Regions from separate parts of the Mesorhizobium shangrilense genome, predicted to be linked through region 1. Evidence: riboswitches for the same ligand, from Rfam matches in the RefSeq annotation. Region 1 holds a riboswitch; the other holds the start of a gene.

What was found. Region 1 has a riboswitch for S-adenosylmethionine ahead of metX (homoserine O-acetyltransferase MetX). Riboswitches for the same ligand answer to the same signal wherever they lie in the genome.
Region 2: another riboswitch for S-adenosylmethionine. It lies ahead of ABVQ20_RS17260 (O-succinylhomoserine sulfhydrylase); the one in region 1 lies ahead of metX (homoserine O-acetyltransferase MetX).

The regions. Positions count from the first base shown of each region.
Region 1 is NZ_JBEWSZ010000005.1:163,404-172,926, forward strand. Features, by position in the region: gene ABVQ20_RS33005 (cupin domain-containing protein) at 1-307, opposite strand, end outside; gene gloB (hydroxyacylglutathione hydrolase) at 331-1,098, opposite strand; gene ABVQ20_RS33015 (class I SAM-dependent methyltransferase) at 1,322-2,104, shown strand; gene ABVQ20_RS33020 (ABC transporter ATP-binding protein/permease) at 2,237-4,063, shown strand; gene ABVQ20_RS33025 (glycosyltransferase family 2 protein) at 4,072-5,007, opposite strand; gene ABVQ20_RS33030 (DUF1330 domain-containing protein) at 5,368-5,688, shown strand; gene metW (methionine biosynthesis protein MetW) at 5,712-6,326, opposite strand; gene metX (homoserine O-acetyltransferase MetX) at 6,385-7,554, opposite strand; SAM riboswitch at 7,658-7,735, opposite strand; gene hisC (histidinol-phosphate transaminase) at 7,871-8,980, shown strand; gene ABVQ20_RS33050 (prephenate/arogenate dehydrogenase family protein) at 8,985-9,523, shown strand, end outside.
Region 2 is NZ_JBEWSZ010000001.1:3,521,890-3,531,412, reverse strand. Features, by position in the region: gene argF (ornithine carbamoyltransferase) at 1-683, shown strand, start outside; gene ABVQ20_RS17275 (Hsp33 family molecular chaperone) at 762-1,796, shown strand; gene apaG (Co2+/Mg2+ efflux facilitator ApaG/CorD) at 1,948-2,340, opposite strand; gene ABVQ20_RS17265 (ceramide glucosyltransferase) at 2,567-3,718, shown strand; gene ABVQ20_RS17260 (O-succinylhomoserine sulfhydrylase) at 3,746-4,936, opposite strand; SAM riboswitch at 4,994-5,071, opposite strand; gene ABVQ20_RS17255 (2'-deoxycytidine 5'-triphosphate deaminase) at 5,150-6,244, shown strand; gene ABVQ20_RS17250 (hypothetical protein) at 6,260-6,712, opposite strand; gene araD1 (AraD1 family protein) at 6,739-7,731, opposite strand; gene mmsB (multiple monosaccharide ABC transporter permease) at 7,932-9,218, opposite strand; gene mmsA (multiple monosaccharide ABC transporter ATP-binding protein) at 9,215-9,523, opposite strand, start outside.

The DNA.
Region 1 (9,523 bases):
CAATCTGCGGCCGCTCGCCGGCGGTCAGCCCGGTTCCGAGCACCTGCTCGATGACCTGGTTAGCCACAGTGCCGCCTTCCTCGTATATCGACAGCGCCAGCGGATCGCCGGCATAGAAGTGCCAGACCTCAGCGGCGTCCTTGACCCGATGCCAGGCGGACAGCTGATCCTGCTCGAGCAGGAAATAGATCGCCGTCGAATGGCCGCGCCCACCCTCCGCTGCATCGCGAAAGGTTTCCGCATACCAGCCGCCTTCCGGATGCGGCTTCATGCCGAGTGTGGCGATGATTTCAGCGGAGCTGGTCATGGCTTCTACCCCGTTTCCGATGCTCAGAAATTGTCCTTGCGCTTGCGGATTTCGGCAAACACCTCGACATCCCCGGCCTTCTCCATGCCGAGATGCTTGCGGATGGCCGGATCGTGCCAGCGCAGGAACGGGTTGGTCGACAATTCCTCGCCGATGGTGGTCGGCAGCGTCGGCTTGTTGTCGGCGCGCAGCGCCTCGATCTTCCGGGTGCGTTCCTTCAACGCCGAATTGGTTGGATCGACGCTCAGGGCGAAGCGGGCGTTGGCGAGCGTGTATTCGTGGCCGCAATAGACGACGGTATCGGCGGGAAGTGCGGCGAGTTTCTTCAGCGATTCATACATCACCGGCGGCTTGCACTCGAACAGCCGCCCGCAGCCGAGCGCAAACAGCGTGTCGGCGGTGAAGGCGACGTTCGATGCCGGCAGATAATAGGAAACATGGCCAGCCGTATGTCCGGGTGTGGCGATGACCTCGATCCTCTCGTCGCCGAGGTGAATGACCGAACCCTGCTCGACGGTTTCGTCGATGCCGGGGATCTTCGCCTTCTCCGCCTCCGGCCCGACGATGCGCAGCTTGAAGCGCTCCTTCAGCGCCAGATTGGCCTCGACGTGATCCATGTGGTGGTGAGTCGTCAGGATCATCGTCGGCGTCCAGCCGGTGCGCTTGATCGCGGCGAGGATCGCGGCCTCCTCCGGCGCATCGACGATCGCGGTCTGGCCGCTTATTGGATCATGGACCAGCACGCCGAAATTGTCTGTCCGGCACATGAACTGTTCGATCTCGACCGGCATCGCATCTCTCCGTTAGAGCGCCGTGCGTCCATTTGGACGCACAAAGGTCGCTCAAACACTTTTTATCTGCTGCATCGTGCTTTCAGAAATCGAAACCGATTTTCGGGCCGATGCAGGAGTCGCCGCAGACATAGGGCGCTGGCACGCGGATGTCATCCGCAATGTCGGCAGCATCGGGGCGCCTTTTGTTGAAACCCGCCGATATCACAGCTACATCCCTCACATGCATTCCGACATCGTCGATCTTCGCTCCTTCTATTCGACAACGCTCGGCCGGTTCGCCGAACGTTCGATCACCATGGCGCTGTCTTCGATATGGGCGACCGTGCCCAACGAACGGCTGGTTGGCCTCGGCTATACGCTGCCCTGGCTGGAGCGGTTCGGTGCTGACGCGGAGCGCGTCTTCGCCTTCATGCCGGCAACGCAAGGCGCCGTGGTCTGGCCGGCAACCGGGCCGACCGCGACCGCACTTGTGTTCGACGAGGAACTGCCGCTGGTCGATTCCTGCATCGACCGCATGTTGCTGGTCCATTCGCTCGAACATGTCGAAAATCCGCGCGAGACGCTGAACGAAATCTGGCGGGTGCTGTCACCCGCTGGCCGCGTCGTCATCGTCGTGCCCAACCGGCGTGGTGTCTGGGCGCGCTTCGAACATACGCCCTTCGGCAATGGCCGCCCGTTTTCGCGCGGGCAGCTCACCGAATTGCTGCGCGAGGCGAACTTCACGCCGGCCGCCTGGTCCGATGCGCTGTTCTTCCCGCCGTCACGGCGACGCTTCATGATGCGGTTCCACAACATACTCGAGCGCGCCGGCCGGCGGCTGTGGCCGATCTTTTCCGGCGTCATCGTTGTCGAGGCGCAGAAGCGGCTCTATCAGGGTGTGCCGGTTGCCCAGCGTGCGTCGCGCCGTGTCTTCGTTCCGGTTTTCTCGCCGCATGGCGCCACCCGCCTCGGCCGGGCACCCGAGGCCGGGATGCCATCGATCCGCCGGGTGACACGTTCGTGATCGGAGTGGCGTCTTGCGTGTTCGGGGCTTTGCCAGCCTATCTGTCGAGGGCGCGTTCACTGCCCGGGCGTCGCGCGCCGCCAACCGCAATGCCGCTGCCCGCGCCGTTTCTGATCGCAAGGAAGCCCGCCCATGGATGACCAACCGGACGAGGTGAACGTTCGACCGGCCGCGACGCCCATCGAAACCAGCCTGCGTGACCAGGTAGCGACGATCTGGCGGGCCCTTGTCGGATCGCCGGTTCGCAAATGGTTGCTTTGGACGTCGGTTGGCATCATGGCCGTCATTGTCGCGACGTCGATCGGGCAGGTTCTGCTCAACAGCTGGAACCAGCCGTTCTACGATGCGCTCGCGCGCCGCGACATGGCGGCTTTCCTGCACCAGCTTCTCGTCTTTGCGATGATCGCAGGCGGGCTGCTGGTGCTCAACATCGGCCAGACCTGGCTCAACCAGATGTTCCGTCTGAAGCTGCGCGAGGCGTTGACGCTGGACCTGATCGACCAGTGGATGCGGCCGGCGCGCGCGTTCCGGCTCGCCAATGCCGGCGCCATCGGCGTCAATCCCGATCAGCGCATGCAGCAGGATGCAGCGCATCTTTCCGATCTTTCGACGGATCTTGGTGTCGGTCTGCTGCAGTCGTTCATCCTGCTCGTGTCCTTCGTCGGCGTGCTGTGGCAACTGTCTTCGGGCTTCGCGTTCCACATCGGTGGCTGGTCGCTGGCTATACCCGGCTACATGGTCTGGGCCGCGTTCCTCTACGCCGGCACGGCCTCGTGGCTGAGCTGGCTGGTCGGGCGACCGCTGATCCGCCTCAACAGCGACCGCTACACGCGGGAGGCGGAGCTGCGCTCGTCGATGGTGCGCGTCAATGAGAATGTCGATGCCATTGCGCTGTACCATGGCGAGGCCGATGCCAGGCGACGGCTCGAACTCGACCTCGGTACGGTGCTGGGCGCCATGCGGCGCATCTACACCGCCCAGATCAATCTTTCCTGGGTGACCGACACCTATGGCTGGATCACGGTTGTTGCACCCATCCTGGTCGCTTCGCCGGTCTATTTCGCCGGAGATATCAGCTTCGGCGGGCTGATGATGGCGGTTGGCGCCTTCAACCAGGTCCATTCCTCGTTGCGCTGGTTCGTCAACAACATCGGCAGCATCGCCGATTGGCGCGCCACGCTGATGCGCGTCGCCGATTTCCGCATCGCGCTTGATGAGACGGATGTGCTCCACGACAAGGAAAGGCGCATCGAGTTCGGTGAGAACAAGAACGGCAGCCTGACTTTCGAGAAGCTTCTCGTGGCTTCGCGGGAAGGGTGCACCAAGCTCGCCGACCAGCATGTCGAAATCCGTGCTGGCGAACGCGTCATGATCACCGGCGAGCCGGGCGCCGGCAAGACGCTGTTCTTTCGCGCCATAGCCGGGCTGTGGCCGTGGGGAAGCGGGCGGATCGGCATGCCTGAGGGAGAAACCCTCATATTCGTGCCGCGCGTTCCTTATTTCCCTGCCGGTACGTTGCGCGAGGTCCTCGATCATCCGACCGGAGCCGCGCCGGCGAGTGATGCCGACATCTCGGCGGTGCTTGCCGAGGTCGGCCTTCAACGGCTGTCGTCATCGCTCGACCGCGCCGGGCGCTGGGACCATGAGCTGGGCGACGACGAACAGCGCTCGCTGGCCTTCGCCAGGCTCGCCTTGCGGCAGCCGAAATGGGTGATTATCGACGAGGCGATGGATGCGTTCGACGGACCCTCCCTGCGGCGCGTGCTGGCGATGCTGGAGAAGCGTTTGCCGGATGCCGCGATCCTCAACATCGGTCGTGGCCAGCACAACAACCAGTTCTTCCCGCGTGCGCTGACCATCGCGAAAGATGCCGGGTCGCCAGCGCTGAAGCCTGTCCGCGTCAGGGCAGGCGCCATCGAACCGCCGCCTCGCATCGCGTCTGTCCGTCGCAAGAAATAGCGGAAGCCTCAGGCCGGCCGCGCGCCAAACCTGGCGCGGAGCTCTTCGGAAAAATTGCGTCGCCAACGCCGGCCACAGACATAGCCGCGCAGCAATTCCGGCAGCGAATAGCCGAGGTCTTTCGATGACCGGTTGGCCATATAGCCTGCAAATGCCTGCGGAAGCCTACCCTTGATGATATCGGCGATGATCTGGCGTGCGATCATGTAGGGTGGAATGTCGGGGTAAGCGTGGGCGATGTGCGGATGTTTGCACATCAGGTTCGCATAGGCCGCAACATAGCCATCGCGACGACCCGAAATCGAATTCTCCGAATTGTACTTGGTCCAGTCGACATGTTCGGACAGATGCGCGCCATGGCGGCGGGCAAAACGCAACAGCAACTCCCGATCCTGCATTCGGGCGACATCGCTGTCATAGCCGCCGATGGCCAGCAAAGCGTCGCGCCGCGCTGTTATCGCCGATCCGGCAATGAAGATCGTCTGCGCGACCAGCGCTCTTTCCAGCATCTTGGGAGGAAGGAATGCATCGTGGTTGATGCAGTTGGAGGCGCGGCCGCCTTTGAGGGACACGAACGAGCTGATTAGGACTTCGAGCGCCGGGTTTTGGTCGAACCGAGCCAAGGTTCGTTCAATCCGATCTGGCAGATAGACGTCATCTGAATCAAGGAAGGTCACGATGGGCGTCCGTGCCCTCTCGATGCCCGCATTCCTGGCGGCGTTGGCGCCTCGCCATTTCGCGCCGACATAGATCAGGCGCGGATCGTTTATGCGGGCCAGCGCTGCTTCCGTCCCGTCGGTCGAGCCGTCGTCGACAACAATGTGCTCGAACCGGGTAGCGCTTTGGGAGAGTACGCTCTCCACCGCACGCAGGACCTTGTCGCGACGGTTGTGGGTTGGCGTAACAACGGTGATGAGAGGCGCGGCGTCCGCTTTTCTGGACATGCCGCCGCTACGCCCCCTGCCGCGCCAGAATCGAAGAAATCCGCTGTCTGCCCATCATGCCCCGCCCCCAGGATCACGTATCGACGATACCGTTATCAGGCTACGAAGCGAATGCACCCGTGTCACCCAACGTATATCGGATATATACTTGTGGATTGCCGATTTCCCAGGCTTTGCGCCCAAATGGCCACACAAAGGCCGATCGAAGCGGGACGGCCTCCTTTTCCGACAGGCCGGCGTCCATCGTCGCTGTCAACATAATATCCCGATTACCTGTCAAGTAATCGACCGGTGCATGGTGGTTCGGCAGATTGCTCCATGAGGCCGGCGATACGGCTTCGATACATCACGGAGCCAATCATGACAGCTTACGCCGTTGCCCATATGCGCCAGGTCTCGCCGGGGCCGCGGATCGTCGAATATCTGCAGAAGATCGATGCCACGCTCGAACCCTTCGGCGGTCGCTTTATCGTCCATGGCGGCGACGTCGAAGTGGTCGAAAACAGTTGGCCGGGGCATCTGATCGTCATCGAATTTCCCGACCGGGATCATGTGCGCGGATGGTATCATTCGCCCGCCTACCAGGAGATCCTGGCGCTGCGCACAGGCAACTCCCAGTCAGACGTTGTCTTCGCCGATGGCGTTAGCCATCCGCACAAGGCGACGGACGTCCTTGGGTAGACGCGGGGCCGACAGCAGGCCGTTTATCGCCTCAGCAAAAACACCGCCTGCTGGCCGAAGAAATTCCAGAACCACCACGGCATCGATAGGCCGATCTTCTGGCCGTTGGCGTCGAGTGCGGTCGCCTTTTCCACGGTGGCGCCGAGCTCGTCGCACAGATTGACGAAATCGCGGATGGTGCAGAAGTGGATGTTGGGCGTGTCGTACCAGGAGTAGGGCAGGTCCTTGGTCACCGGCATGCGGCCCTGGACGAACAGCGACAGGCGCACCCGCCAATGGCCGAAATTGGGGAAGGAGACGATGGCGCGCTCGCCGATCCGGAGCAATTCGTCGAGAACCAGCTTCGGATTGCGGGTTGCCTGCAGCGTCTGTGACAGCACGACGAAATCAAAGCCCTTGTCGGGATAGAATTCCAGGTCCTTGTCGGCGTCACCCTGGATGACCGACAGGCCGCGCGCCACGCATTCGTTGACGCCGCGCTGCGACAGTTCCAGGCCGCGACCATCGACCTGCTTGGTGTCCTGCAGCAGTTCCAGCAGCGACCCGTCGCCGGAGCCGACGTCGAGCACCCGCGACTGCGAGGGGATGAGGTTGGCGACGACCTCGAGGTCGACGCGCTGCGTGTCGTTGACGCTCATGGCTTACCTTCTCTCTTGGCGCATGATCCCTGTCGGGAAAGCCTGAAACTTTCCCGGGTCATGCGCCCAGCCCCCTGGCGCGCGCAGCCGAGCCGATGAAGCCGTTGATGGCGGCGAAGAGTTCCGGCTCGTCGAGCAGGAAGGCGTCGTGGCCCCGGTCGGTTTCGATCTCGACGAAGGAGACGGAGGCGCCGGCGGCGTTGAGCGCATGGACGATCGATCGGCTCTCCTCGGTCGGAAACAGCCAGTCACTGGTGAACGAGACAAGACAGAAGCGGGTTTTCGTGCCGGCAAAGGCATCGGCCAGCCTGCCGCCATGGTCGGCGGCGAGGTCGAAATAGTCCATGGCCCGCGTCATGTAGAGGTAGGAATTGGCGTCGAAGCGGTCGACGAAGGTCATGCCCTGGTGGCGCAGATAGCTTTCGATCTGGAAGTCGGCGTCGAAGCCGAAAGTGAGCGCATCGCGGTCCTGCAGATTGCGGCCGAACTTCCGGTGCAGGGCGGCTTCCGACAGATAGGTGATGTGGGCGGCCATGCGCGCCACGGCCAGGCCCTTTTCCGGTCGCTTGCCATAGTCGAAATATTTGCCGCCGTGCCATTCCGGATCGGCCATCACGGCCTGCCTGCCGACCTCGTGGAAGGCGATGTTCTGTGACGAATGCCGCGCGCCAGTGGCGATCGGCAGCGCTGAGAAAACCCGCTCCGGATAGCTCGATGCCCATTCCAGCACCTGCATGCCGCCCATCGAGCCGCCGAGCACGCAAAACAGTTTTTCGATGCCGAAATGGTCGACCAGCATCAGCTGCGCGCGCACCATGTCAGGGATGGTGATGATCGGCAGGTCGAGCCCGTAGGGCTTGCCGGTGGCCGGGTTGGTCGAGGCCGGTCCGGTGGAGCCGAGGCAGCCGCCGATGACGTTGGAGCAGATGATGAAGAAGCGATTGGTGTCGATGATCTTGCCGGGGCCGATCAGGACCTCCCACCAGCCGGGCTTGCCTGTCACCGGATTGGTGTTGGCGACATGCTGGTCGCCGGTCAGCGCATGGCAGACGAGAATGGCGTTGGAGCGGGCGTCGTTGAGCGTACCGTAGGTCTGGTAGGCTATCTGGAACGGCGACAGCACGCTGCCGGCGTCGAGCTTGAGCGGCTTGTCCGGGCCGAAGCGCAACACCGGGCTTGACGGCTGGTCGGCCTCGTTGTTGGTTTTTCCAGCGCGCAGAACGGCCATCGCATCCATCTCACACTTTGAATCCACATCGGCTTTTCTGGGCCGATGCAGTGTCCGGCCGGCGCGGACAACAAAAAACCGGCATTGCCGTCGCAAAGCCGGTTACAGGATGCAAACGGCCCTTTAGCAAGTTGTTTAACGTGGCTGCAAGCCGACCGGCCAAATCACCACGGAATCTCATTGCCCTTCTAGAACTCGCCCGCCTTGCCGTCAATGCCGGGCCGCTGGCACCACTGCCACCTCTCGACATTGCGGGCCATGGCTTGTATTTCCGCTGCGGCTTCCAGTCGGAAGCGTTCTCGACGGATTTTGTAACATGAGCCAGACACCGGATCAGGCACGTCCAACGCCTCGCGCGGGAATCATGGATATCGAGGCCTATGTGCCCGGCAAGAGTGCCGCGCCGGCCGGCGTCGCCAAGGTCTTCAAGCTGTCGTCGAACGAGAATCCGCTCGGCCCCTCGCCGAAGGCGATCGAGGCCGCGCGCGAGATTGCCGGGAAGCTCGACATCTACCCGGACGGCACCGCCAGGCGGCTCCGCGAAGCGATAGCCGAAGTGCATGGCCTCAACGCGCAGAACATCATCTGCTCCAACGGTTCCGACGAGATCCTGGGCCTGCTGGCGCAGACCTATCTCGCGCCGGGCGACGAAGCTATCTTCACCGAACACGCCTTCATGGTCTACAAGATCTACGTCCAGTCGGCCGGTGCGAAGCCGGTCGCGGTCAAGGAGACCGACGAACGGGCCGACATAGACGCGATCCTGGCTGCTGTCACGCCACGCACAAAGATCGTGTTTCTCGCCAATCCCAACAATCCGACCGGCACCTATGTGCCGTTCCAGGAGGTGCGCCGCCTGCATGCCGGCCTGCCCAGGCATGTGCTGCTGGTACTGGACGCCGCCTATGCCGAATATGTCCGCCGCAACGACTATGAGGCCGGCATCGAGCTGGTCGGTGGCGCCGAGAACGTGGTGATGACGCGTACTTTCTCCAAGATCGGACTGGGCGGCGCGCGGATCGGCTGGATGTATGCGCCGATGCACATCGTCGACGCCATCAATCGCGTTCGCGGGCCTTTCAATGTCAATGCGACGGCGATCGAGGCCGGCATCGCAGCGATCCGCGACCGCGCCCATGTCGAACGCAGCGTGGCGCACAACGAGACCTGGCTGGCCTGGCTAAGCGAGGAACTGACGAAGCTTGGGCTGCGGGTGACTCCCAGCGTCGGCAATTTCATCCTCATTCATTTTCCCGATGACCAGAAGCATTCGGCAGCGTTGGCGGACGATTATCTGACCGCGCGCGGCTATATCTTGCGGCGCGTTTCCGGCTACGGCTTTCCCAACGCGCTGCGCATGACCGTCGGCACCGAAGAGGCCAATCGCGGCGTTGTCACCGCTCTCACGACATTCCTGAAAAGCTAGAAAAATGACATCACCGATGTTTGAAAAGATAGCTCTGGTCGGCATCGGCCTGATCGGCTCGTCGCTGGCGCGGGTCATCCGCCGCGAGGGCCTTGCCCGTCATGTCGCCATTTCCACGCGCAGTGCCGCGACGCTGGCGCGGGCGGAAGAACTCGGGCTGGGTGATTCCTACACCACGGATGCAAGGGAAGCGGTAGTTGATGCCGACCTGATCATCGTCTCGGTACCGGTCGGATCGTCTGGCGCGGTGGCTGAGGAAATCGCACCGGCGCTGAAGCCCGGCGCCATTCTCACCGATGTTGGCTCGACCAAGGCGTCGGTTATCGCGCAGATGCAGCCGTATGTGCCTGCCGGTGTGCATTTCATCCCGGGGCATCCGCTGGCGGGTACGGAAAAATCAGGCCCTGACGCCGGCTTCGCCGATCTTTTCGACAATCGCTGGTGCATCTTCACGCCGCTGCCCGGCACCGATCCGGAAGCGCTCGAACGGCTGTCGGAGTTCTGGCGCCGCTGCGGCTCCAACATCGACACGATGGACCCCCA
Region 2 (9,523 bases), on a different contig from region 1:
CCGAGATGCAGCTCGGCCGCTCCGAAACCATCGCCGACACGGCCAAGGTGCTGTCGCGCTATGTCGATGCCATCATGATCCGCACCACATCGCATGAGCGCCTGATGGAGCTGACCGAGAATGCCACCATTCCGGTCATCAACGGGCTGACCGATGATACGCATCCATGCCAACTGATGGCCGATATCATGACCTTCGAGGAGCATCGCGGCCCTGTTGCAGGCAAGACCATTGCCTGGACCGGTGACGGCAACAATGTGCTGCACTCGTTGCTGGAAGCCTCGGCGCGGTTCCGCTTCAACCTCAACGTCGCCGTGCCGGAAGGCAGCGAGCCGGCGCAGAAGCATGTCGACTGGTCGAAGGCGCATGGCGGCAAGCTCTATTTCACCCGCTCGCCCGAGGAAGCTGTGGATCAGGCCGACTGTGTCGTCACCGACTGCTGGGTGTCGATGGGCCAGGAGCATCGCGCCCGCGGCCATAACGTGTTCTCACCCTACCAGGTCAATGCCAAGCTGATGGCCCATGCCAAGCCGGACGCGCTGTTCATGCACTGCCTGCCGGCGCATCGCGGCGAGGAGGTGACCGACGAAGTCATCGACGGTCCGCACTCGGTGGTGTTCGACGAGGCCGAGAACCGGCTCCACGCCCAGAAGGCCGTGCTCGCCTGGTGCCTGGGCGCTTGATCTCCGGAGGTGTGATGCCTATCTGCGGCGCATCACGCAAAACAAGCGCGTTTCGACGCATGCTCCCGACAGGGCGGCATGGCCGCGCCCTGGAGCATTGTCATGTTGGAAACCCATCAATTGTCTGAACATCAACCCAAGCTTGGTGAATTCGGCTACGCCGGCGACGATCATGTCGTGCCGTTCGAGGTCGGTCCGCTCGACGTGCGCGGTCGCACCGTCCAGCTCGGCCCGATGCTCGACGCCATTCTCAGCCGCCACGATTATCCCGAGCCGGTCGCCCGCCTGCTGGCGGAGGCCTGCGTGCTGACGGTGCTGCTCGGCACCTCGCTCAAATTCGAGGGCAAGTTCATCCTGCAGACCCGCACGGATGGGCCGGTCGACATGCTGGTGGCGGATTTTTCCACACCCTCGGCATTGCGGGCCTATGCGCGTTTCGATGCCGATCGGCTCGAGGCTCTGGTTGCGGCAGGCGAGACGTCCCAGCAGACGCTGCTCGGCAGTGGCGTGCTGGCGCTGACCATCGACCAGGGCGCGCACACACAGCGGTATCAGGGCATCGTCCAGCTCGATGGCGAAACGTTGGAAGACGCGGCACGCACCTATTTCCGCCAGTCGGAGCAGATCCCGACTGATCTGCGGCTCTCGGTGGCCAAGCTGTTGACGCCCGGCGTCGGCGGTGCGCGTGAGCAGTGGCGCGCCGGCGGTATCCTGGCGCAGTTCCTGCCGCAGTCGCCCGAGCGCATGCGCGTCCCGGACCTTCCGGGCGGTGACGGCGATCCGCGCGATGAAGGGCATGATCCCGTCGATAATTCTTGGCAGGAGCTGCTGGCCCTGCTTGGCACGATCGAGCCGACCGAGTTGATCGACCCGACCATCGGGGCCGAGCGGTTGCTTTACAGGCTGTTCCACGAGCATGGCGTCCGCGTCTTCGGCGGCGTCCCGGTCGACGACCAGTGCTCGTGCTCCAGGGACAAGATCCGCGGCATCCTCGAGGGTTTCTCGGCGCAGGAGATCAAGGACAGCACCGAGGATGGCGGCATCCATGTCGCCTGTGAATTCTGCTCGAAGCAGTATGACTTCGACCCAGCCGAATTCGCTCCGGCCCAGTGACGGAGCTTCCTTCTCGCCGTTTCACGGGGAGGTGAGGAGTGGTCCGCACAGCGAACGAAAAGCCAATTGCTTGGCTTTTCGAACGACGAACGCCCAAAGGGCGGATGAGGCGCAGCGCGAACTTTGGCGAATGGCCGCTCGGCCGACTGTCCTAATTCACCGTCCGCCTTGTCCCCGGCAGGTCGAGCGAGAAGGCGGGGATGGCGATATCGAAGGTCTCGCCGCGCCTGTTGCGCATGGTGTAGTGACCGACCATGATGCCGGACGGCGTCGAGAGCGGGCAGCCCGATGTGTATTGATAGCTGTCGCCCGGATTGAGCTCGGGCTGGTCGCCGACCACGCCGGCGCCGCTGACCTCCTCGACCCGGCCAGTGCCGTCCGTGATGCGCCAGTAGCGCGACATCAGCTGCACGAACTCATCCGACTGGTTGTCGATCGTGATTTGATAGCCCCAGACGTAACGGTTCTCCGAAGGCTCCGAGCGATCCTCCAGGTAGAACGGTCTGACCTGCACTTCGATGTTGCGCGTCACGGCGCTGTACATGGGCTACTCCAAAACAATCTGGGAACTTTCGGGCGCTCGCCTAGCCTGGTCAATGGCGCGCATCGGTTCTTGCCAGCCTTGAAGGGCAGGTGCCGACAAACAATGTCATTTAAGTGACACATGACAGTGATGGTGTGCTCGGGATTGTGCCGGGCGACTCAGACGCTCTGTCGAACTGTTGGAAACGGCCTCATATGGCCGGTTTTTCTGGAGTGACCAGATCTCGATGGAACTGACGCTCATCGCCGCCCCGCTTTCCGCTGCTCTCATCCTTACAAATCTCGCGAGCATTCTGCTCGCTTCGCTCCAGTTGAAGCGACGGAGCATCATCGCACCGCCCGCCGGCATTGCGCCGGCGGTCTCGATCGTCGTGCCGGCGCGTGGCGTCGAGCCTTTCACCGAAGAGACGCTGGAGCGCGCCTTCTCGCTCGACTGGCCGCGCTATGAACTTGTCTTCTGCGTCGCCCATGCCGACGATCCCGTGGTCAGGCTGATCAGGAGCGCCATCGCGCGCTTTCCGGCGGTGCCCGCCCGGCTGCTTTTCGGCGACGACCGCATCAGCGGCAACCCCAAGCTCAACAATTGCGTCAAGGGCTGGGAAGCGGCTCGCCACGACTGGGTCATCCTGGCCGATTCCAACGTGCTGATGCCCAGGGACTACATCCAGCACATGATGTCGGCATGGCGGCCGGACACCGGCCTTGTCTGCTCGACGCCGATCGGCTCGCGGCCGGACGGGTTCTGGGCCGAGGTCGAATGCGCCTTCCTCAACACGCTGCAGGCGCGCTGGCAGTATGCCGGCGAGGCGCTTGGCCTCGGCTTCGCCCAGGGCAAGAGCATGTTGTGGAACAAACCCCTCCTCGACGCCAATGGCGGCATCCGGGCGCTTGCGGCCGAGATCGCCGAGGACGCCGCCGCGACCAAACTGGTGAACGGACTTGGACTGCGCGTCAATCTGGTCGCGGCGCCCTTTGAGCAGCCGCTTGGCCGGCGCACGCTCGGTGAGATCTGGTCGCGCCAGGCCCGCTGGGCACGGCTGCGCCGCGTCACTTTCCCGCTGTTCTTCGCGCCTGAAATCCTGACAGGCGTGGCGGTGCCGCTTGTGCTTGCACTGGTTGCCGCGGCCGACGCCGGTTTCAGCCTGCCACTGACCGCCATCGCCGTGCTGACGGCCGCCTACCTTCCGGAATGCGCCCTGGCCTCCGCCAAGGGCTGGTACCTGTCGTGGCGCATGATCCCCGCCATGATGGCGCGGGATTGCATCCTGCCGGCGATGTGGGTGCGCGGCTGGCTCGGTGGCGCCGTCGACTGGCGCGGCAATGCCATGACCATCCGCACCAAGACGGCTGAACTGGAAGAGACGCCGTCGGGCGCGTAGGAGGATGCGGGTCGGTTGCCCGCCCTCCTATTTCGCCGATTTCACCGCCTGCGCGATATCCTCGAGCAGATCGTCGGTGTCCTCGAGGCCAACCGACAATCTGAGCGTACCTGGCCCGATGCCGAGTTCGGCGCGCGCCTCGTCGCTCAGGTTCTTGTGCGTCGTCGTCGCCGGATGGGTGATCAGGCTCTTGGAGTCGCCGAGATTGTTGGAGATCAGCACGATGTCGAGAGCGTTCTGCAAGGCGAAGGCCGCCTGCTTGCCGCCCTTGACGTCGAGACAGATCAGCGTCGAGCCGCCCGACATCTGCTTCCTGACGATATCAGCCTGCGGATGGTCGGCGCGGCCCGGATAGATGACGCGGGCGATCTGCGGCTGTTCGGCGAGGAAGTCTGCGATCTTGCCGGCGCTTTCCGTCTGCTGGCGCACGCGCAGCGGCAGCGTCTCCAGACCCTTCAGCAGCGTCCAGGCATTGAAGGGCGACAGGCTCGGGCCGGTGTGGCGGAAATAGTCGTGCAGGTTCTCGTCGATCCACTTCTTGTCCGACAGGATCACGCCGCCCAGGCAGCGGCCCTGGCCGTCTATGTGCTTGGTCGCCGAATAGACGACGATATGGGCACCGAGTTGCAGCGGTTTCTGCTGCAGGGGCGTGGCGAAGACATTGTCGACGACAAGCCGCGCGCCGATCGAATTGGCGAGCGAGGCGACAGCGGCGATGTCGACCACTTCCAGCGTCGGGTTGGTCGGGCTTTCCAGGAAGAACAGTTTTGTGTTGGACCTGACCGCCTTTTCCCAGTTGGCGATATCCGTGCCGTCGACCAGCGTCGCCTCGATGCCATAGCGAGGCGCCAGCGTCTCGACCACCCAGCGGCAGGAGCCAAACAGCGCGCGCGCCGCCACGATGTGATCACCGGCCTTGACGCTGCACAGAAGGGCAGCGGTCACCGCCGCCATGCCTGACGCCGTGGCGCGCGCGTCCTCGGCGCCTTCCAGCGCGCACATGCGCTTTTCGAACATGTCGACGGTCGGATTGGCGTAGCGCGAATAGATGAAGCCAGGTTCCTCGCCCTTGAAACGGGCTTCGGCGGCCTGCGCCGTTTCGTAGACATAGCCTTGGGTCAGGTAGATCGCCTCGGATGTCTCGCCGAAGCCGGAACGCAAGGTTCCGCTGTGCACGAGTGCGGTCTGAGGCTTCCAGTTGCGCTTCTTGGTGCTCATCGCTTTTGTTCCAGACACAAAAAAACCGGTCGCGAAAGTCGCAACCGGTCCATACGGCCTTGCGGCCCGACGGTCCTTTAGCGACTTGTTTAACGTGGCTGCAAGCCGACCGGCCAAATCACCACGGGATAACGACCCTTTAGACCCGCGCCACGCTTGCGTCAATTGCCGGCTTCATTAAGAGGTTTGTACCAGCGGCATAGGAGCATAGCCTTGCGGCAGACAGGCATTCTTCCCGATCAGGACATTTCGGCGCTGTTCCAGTCCGGCGCGCTGAAGTCGTCGCGCGCTTTGGATGCCGACCAGATCCAGCCGGCCAGCCTTGACCTCAGGCTCGGCGACAAGGCGTGGCGGGTGCGCGCCTCCTTCCTGCCCGGCCCCAACCACAAGGTCTCGGAAAAGCTCGACCGGCTGAAGCTGCATGAGATCAGCCTGGCCGAGGGCGCCGTGCTGGAAACCGGCTGCGTCTACATCGTGCCGCTGCTCGAAAGCCTGGCGCTTCCCGCCGACATTTCGGCATCGGCCAATCCAAAGAGCTCGACCGGGCGGCTCGACATCTTCACGCGCGTGATGACCGACCGAGGCCACGAGTTCGACAAGATCGCCGCCGGCTATAACGGCCCGCTCTATCTGGAGGTCAGTCCGCGCACCTTCCCGATCGTTGCGCGCACCGGTTCGCGGCTGTCGCAGATACGCTTCCGCACCGGCAACGCGCTGCTGTCGGAAGCCGAACTGCACGACCTGCACCGCGCCGAGATGCTGGTCGCCACCGAGCCGCCGAACATTTCCGGCGGCGGCATCGCACTGTCGATCGACCTCAACGGCGACAAGGACGGGCTGGTCGGCTATCGCGGCAAGCATCACACCGGCCTGGTCGACGTCGACAAGCGAGCCGCGCAGGATGTCGTCGATTTCTGGGAGCCGATCCACAAGAGCGGTGCCGGCGAGTTGGTGCTCGATCCCGACGAGTTCTACATCCTCGTCAGCCAGGAGGCGGTGCACGTGCCGCCGCTCTACGCAGCCGAGATGACGCCCTTCGATCCGCTGGTCGGCGAATTCCGCGTCCACTATGCCGGCTTCTTCGATCCGGGTTTCGGTCACTCGGCCGCCGGCGGCACCGGCAGCCGGGCGGTGCTGGAAGTGCGCAGCCACGAAGTGCCGTTCATCCTCGACCATGGCCAGATCGTCGGCCGGCTGGTCTACGAGCATATGCTGAAGCGGCCGCAGGCGCTCTACGGCACCGATCTAGGCTCAAACTACCAGGCCCAGGGCCTAAAACTGTCCAAGCATTTTCGCGCCGCGCGCTGAGGCTCGCTGGTTCTGTCAGTGGCGGAAGAGATATTCTTCCGCAGCGCCGAGGCAGGCATGGAAATGGCCGATAAAGAGTAGCTCTCGCACGGTCAGACGCTTCCTGCCCCAAAATCCCTTAGTCTGCTTCATTTCATCAAGCGGAGAGCTTGAGCCCGCACCCAATGGGAACAATTGCCTGTCGAGGCATCCAAGGACATGCGCTCTCGCGGAGTCGATGCCGCAAGCCTGGCCGCTGTCGTTCAGCTCGTCGGTGCGCAGCGCGGATGTCATGCGATCCGCATTGCGCATGAGAAAGTTCACCTGCGTATTTGAATATCCGGTGGCCAGAAGGCGGCTCGATATTGCCGATCGGGCTTCACGGTAAGTTTTTGGACTGCATTTTCCGGAAGCGTAAGCGGTCGAGGAGGAACAGGCGAGCGCCAGCACTATCCCTGTGAACGCGAGGCTCGGTCGGATGCGTTTCATGCCTTCCTCAAAATCTCGGTCCTGTCCTACAGCGCCTTCACCGCGACCTTCACCGGCTTTTCGATCTCGAGCGGATTGCGCAGCGGAAGGCCGAAATCTCCGGCCTCGATCTCGAAGACATCGCCGGCCGCGGTGGTGATGCCGTCGGCGAAGGACAGCGTCGCCGTCCCGAACATGTGCACATGCACGTCGCCCGGCTGGCGGAAGGCCGAATATTTGAAGTGATGGTGCTCGAGATTGGCGATGGTGTGCGACATGTTTGCTTCGCCGGACAGGAATGGCTTTTCCCAAAGCACCGCGCCATCGCGGTAGATGCGTGAGGCGCCCCTGATGTCGGCAGGAAGGTCGCCGATCAGGATCTCCGGCCCGAAGGATGCGTTGCGGAGCTTGGAATGGGCGAGGAACAGATAGTTCACGCGCTCGGTCACATGGTCTGAGAATTCGTTCGACAGCGTGAAGCCGACGCGGAAGGGAGCGCCGTCGTCGCCGATGACGTAGATGCCGGCCACTTCAGGCTCTTCGCCGGCGTCCTTGGCGAAGGCGGGTGACATCAACGCAGCCCCTGGCGCCACGGCCATCGTGCCATTGCCCTTGTAGAACCATTCCGGCTGCACGCCGACCTGGCCTTTGGCGGGCTTGCCGCCCTCCAGCCCCATGCGAAACATCTTCATGGAATCGGTCAGCTGTTCCTCGCCGTCGGTGCTGAGCTTCTTGTGCATGGAATCGCGGGTTGCCGCCGAGCCGAGATGCGTCAGCCCTGTTCCGGTCAGGTGCAGATGCGCCGGGTCCGGGTGGTTGATCGGCGACAGCAGCCGTCCCTTCTTGTAGGCGGCGTCGAGATCGACTGTCTCGCCAAGTCCCTTGCGCTCGATCAGCGCGGCAAGGCCGACGCCGGTACGGGCAGCCTCCATGGCCAGCGAATAGACGCTGCGGGCGCCGTTGATGATCCGGGCCTTGCCGCCGCTGCGGGCAACGACACGAATGGTCTCGGCGTCGTCGAGAATCTGCGAGATCAGCATGATCAATCCTCTCTCATGTGTCTTGGCCTGGTTGCCTCTTGGCAAACCTTGACCTGCGCGGCCCGGAACTTGTCCACGCCACGGGTTAAATTCTCTGTCCGGATTGCGCTCGCGGGGCTTGGTCCCTCAGGGGATTTTTGGGCCGGCATGTCGCCGGCGTGCCGCGATGTGACCCGTATGCCTTCCTGCTTCCTTGGGCCTCAGCCCTTGTTCTTGTTGTAGACGTCGAAGATCACGGCGCCGAGCAGCACCAGGCCTTTGACCACCTGCTGCCAGTCGACATTGACGCCCATGATCGACATGCCGTTGTTCATCACGCCCATGATGAAGCCGCCGACCACGGCGCCGATGACCTGGCCGACGCCGCCCATCGCCGAGGCGCCGCCGATGAACACGGCAGCGATGACGTCGAGCTCTGAGCCCAGACCCGCCGCCGGCACGGCCTGGCCGAGGCGCGCCGCGATGATCAGGCCGCCGAGCGCCGACAGCACGCCCATATTGATGAACACCAGCAGCGTCAGCCGCTCGGTGTTGATGCCCGACAGCTGCGCCGCCTTGGGGTTGCCGCCCATCGCGTAGATGCGGCGGCCGATGGTCATACGCTTGGTGACGAAGACGAACAGCGAGATCAGCACGCCCATGACGAGCAGCACCACCGGCAGGCCCCTGTAGCTGGCGAACTCATAGACCAGGAACAGCGCCAGCGCGCTGGCGACCAGCGTCTTGATGACGAACAGGGGGAAGGGTTCGGCCTCATAGCCATGGCGCTCGCGCTTGCGCCGGGTGCGGAGCCCGAAATAGGCATAGGCCACCACGGCGATCAGGCCGAGCACGATCGTTGTCATGTGCAGCGTCAGGCCGCTGCCCATGATGGTCTTGCCGGCGGCATTCACCGTCGGCGGGATCAGCGTCAGCGGGCCGATCACGTCCGGGATGAAGCCGGAGCTGAGCATTTTGAATTCGTCCGGGAGCGGACCGACCGAGGAGCCGCCGCCCAGCAGCGCCTGGCAGATGCCACGGAAGATCAGCATGCCGGCTAGCGTGACGATGAAGCTGGGTATCCGGTGATAGGCGATCCAATAGCCTTGCGCCGCGCCGATCAGGCCGCCCACGATCAGGCAGACGATCGAAACCACCAGCGGATTGCTGAGCGGCCCGAGTTGCCAGATGACCATCATGTTTGCCGCCAGCGCGCCGATAAAACCGGCGACCGATCCGACGCTGAGGTCGATATAGCCGGAAACAATGACCAGCAGCATGCCCAGCGCCATTACGATGATGAAGGAGTTCTGCTGAACCAGATTGCTGAGGTTCACCGGCTTGAACAGCGTTCCCGACGTGGTGAACTGGAAAAACAGCATGATGACGATCAGCGCGATGATCAGACCGTACTCTCGCAGGTTCGTCGTTAGCGCCGAGACGGCGATGCGTGGACGCTGTTCTTCGGCGATGTTGCCCTGCGGGGCGGGCGCGCTTTCGGTGCTCATGCTGCTTTTCCTTCTCCCCGAACGATGGCGCGCATGATTTTTTCCTGGCTTGCTTCCGCCGCCGGCATTTCGCCGACGATGCGCCCTTCGTTCATGACGTAGATGCGGTCGGTGATGCCGAGGAGTTCCGGCATTTCCGACGAGATGACCACGATCGCCTTACCCTCCGAGGCGAGGCGCGCGATGATCGTATAGATTTCGTACTTGGCGCCAACATCGATGCCGCGCGTCGGCTCGTCGAGGATAAGCACTTCCGGGTCGGCGAACAGCCATTTCGACAGCACCACCTTCTGCTGGTTGCCGCC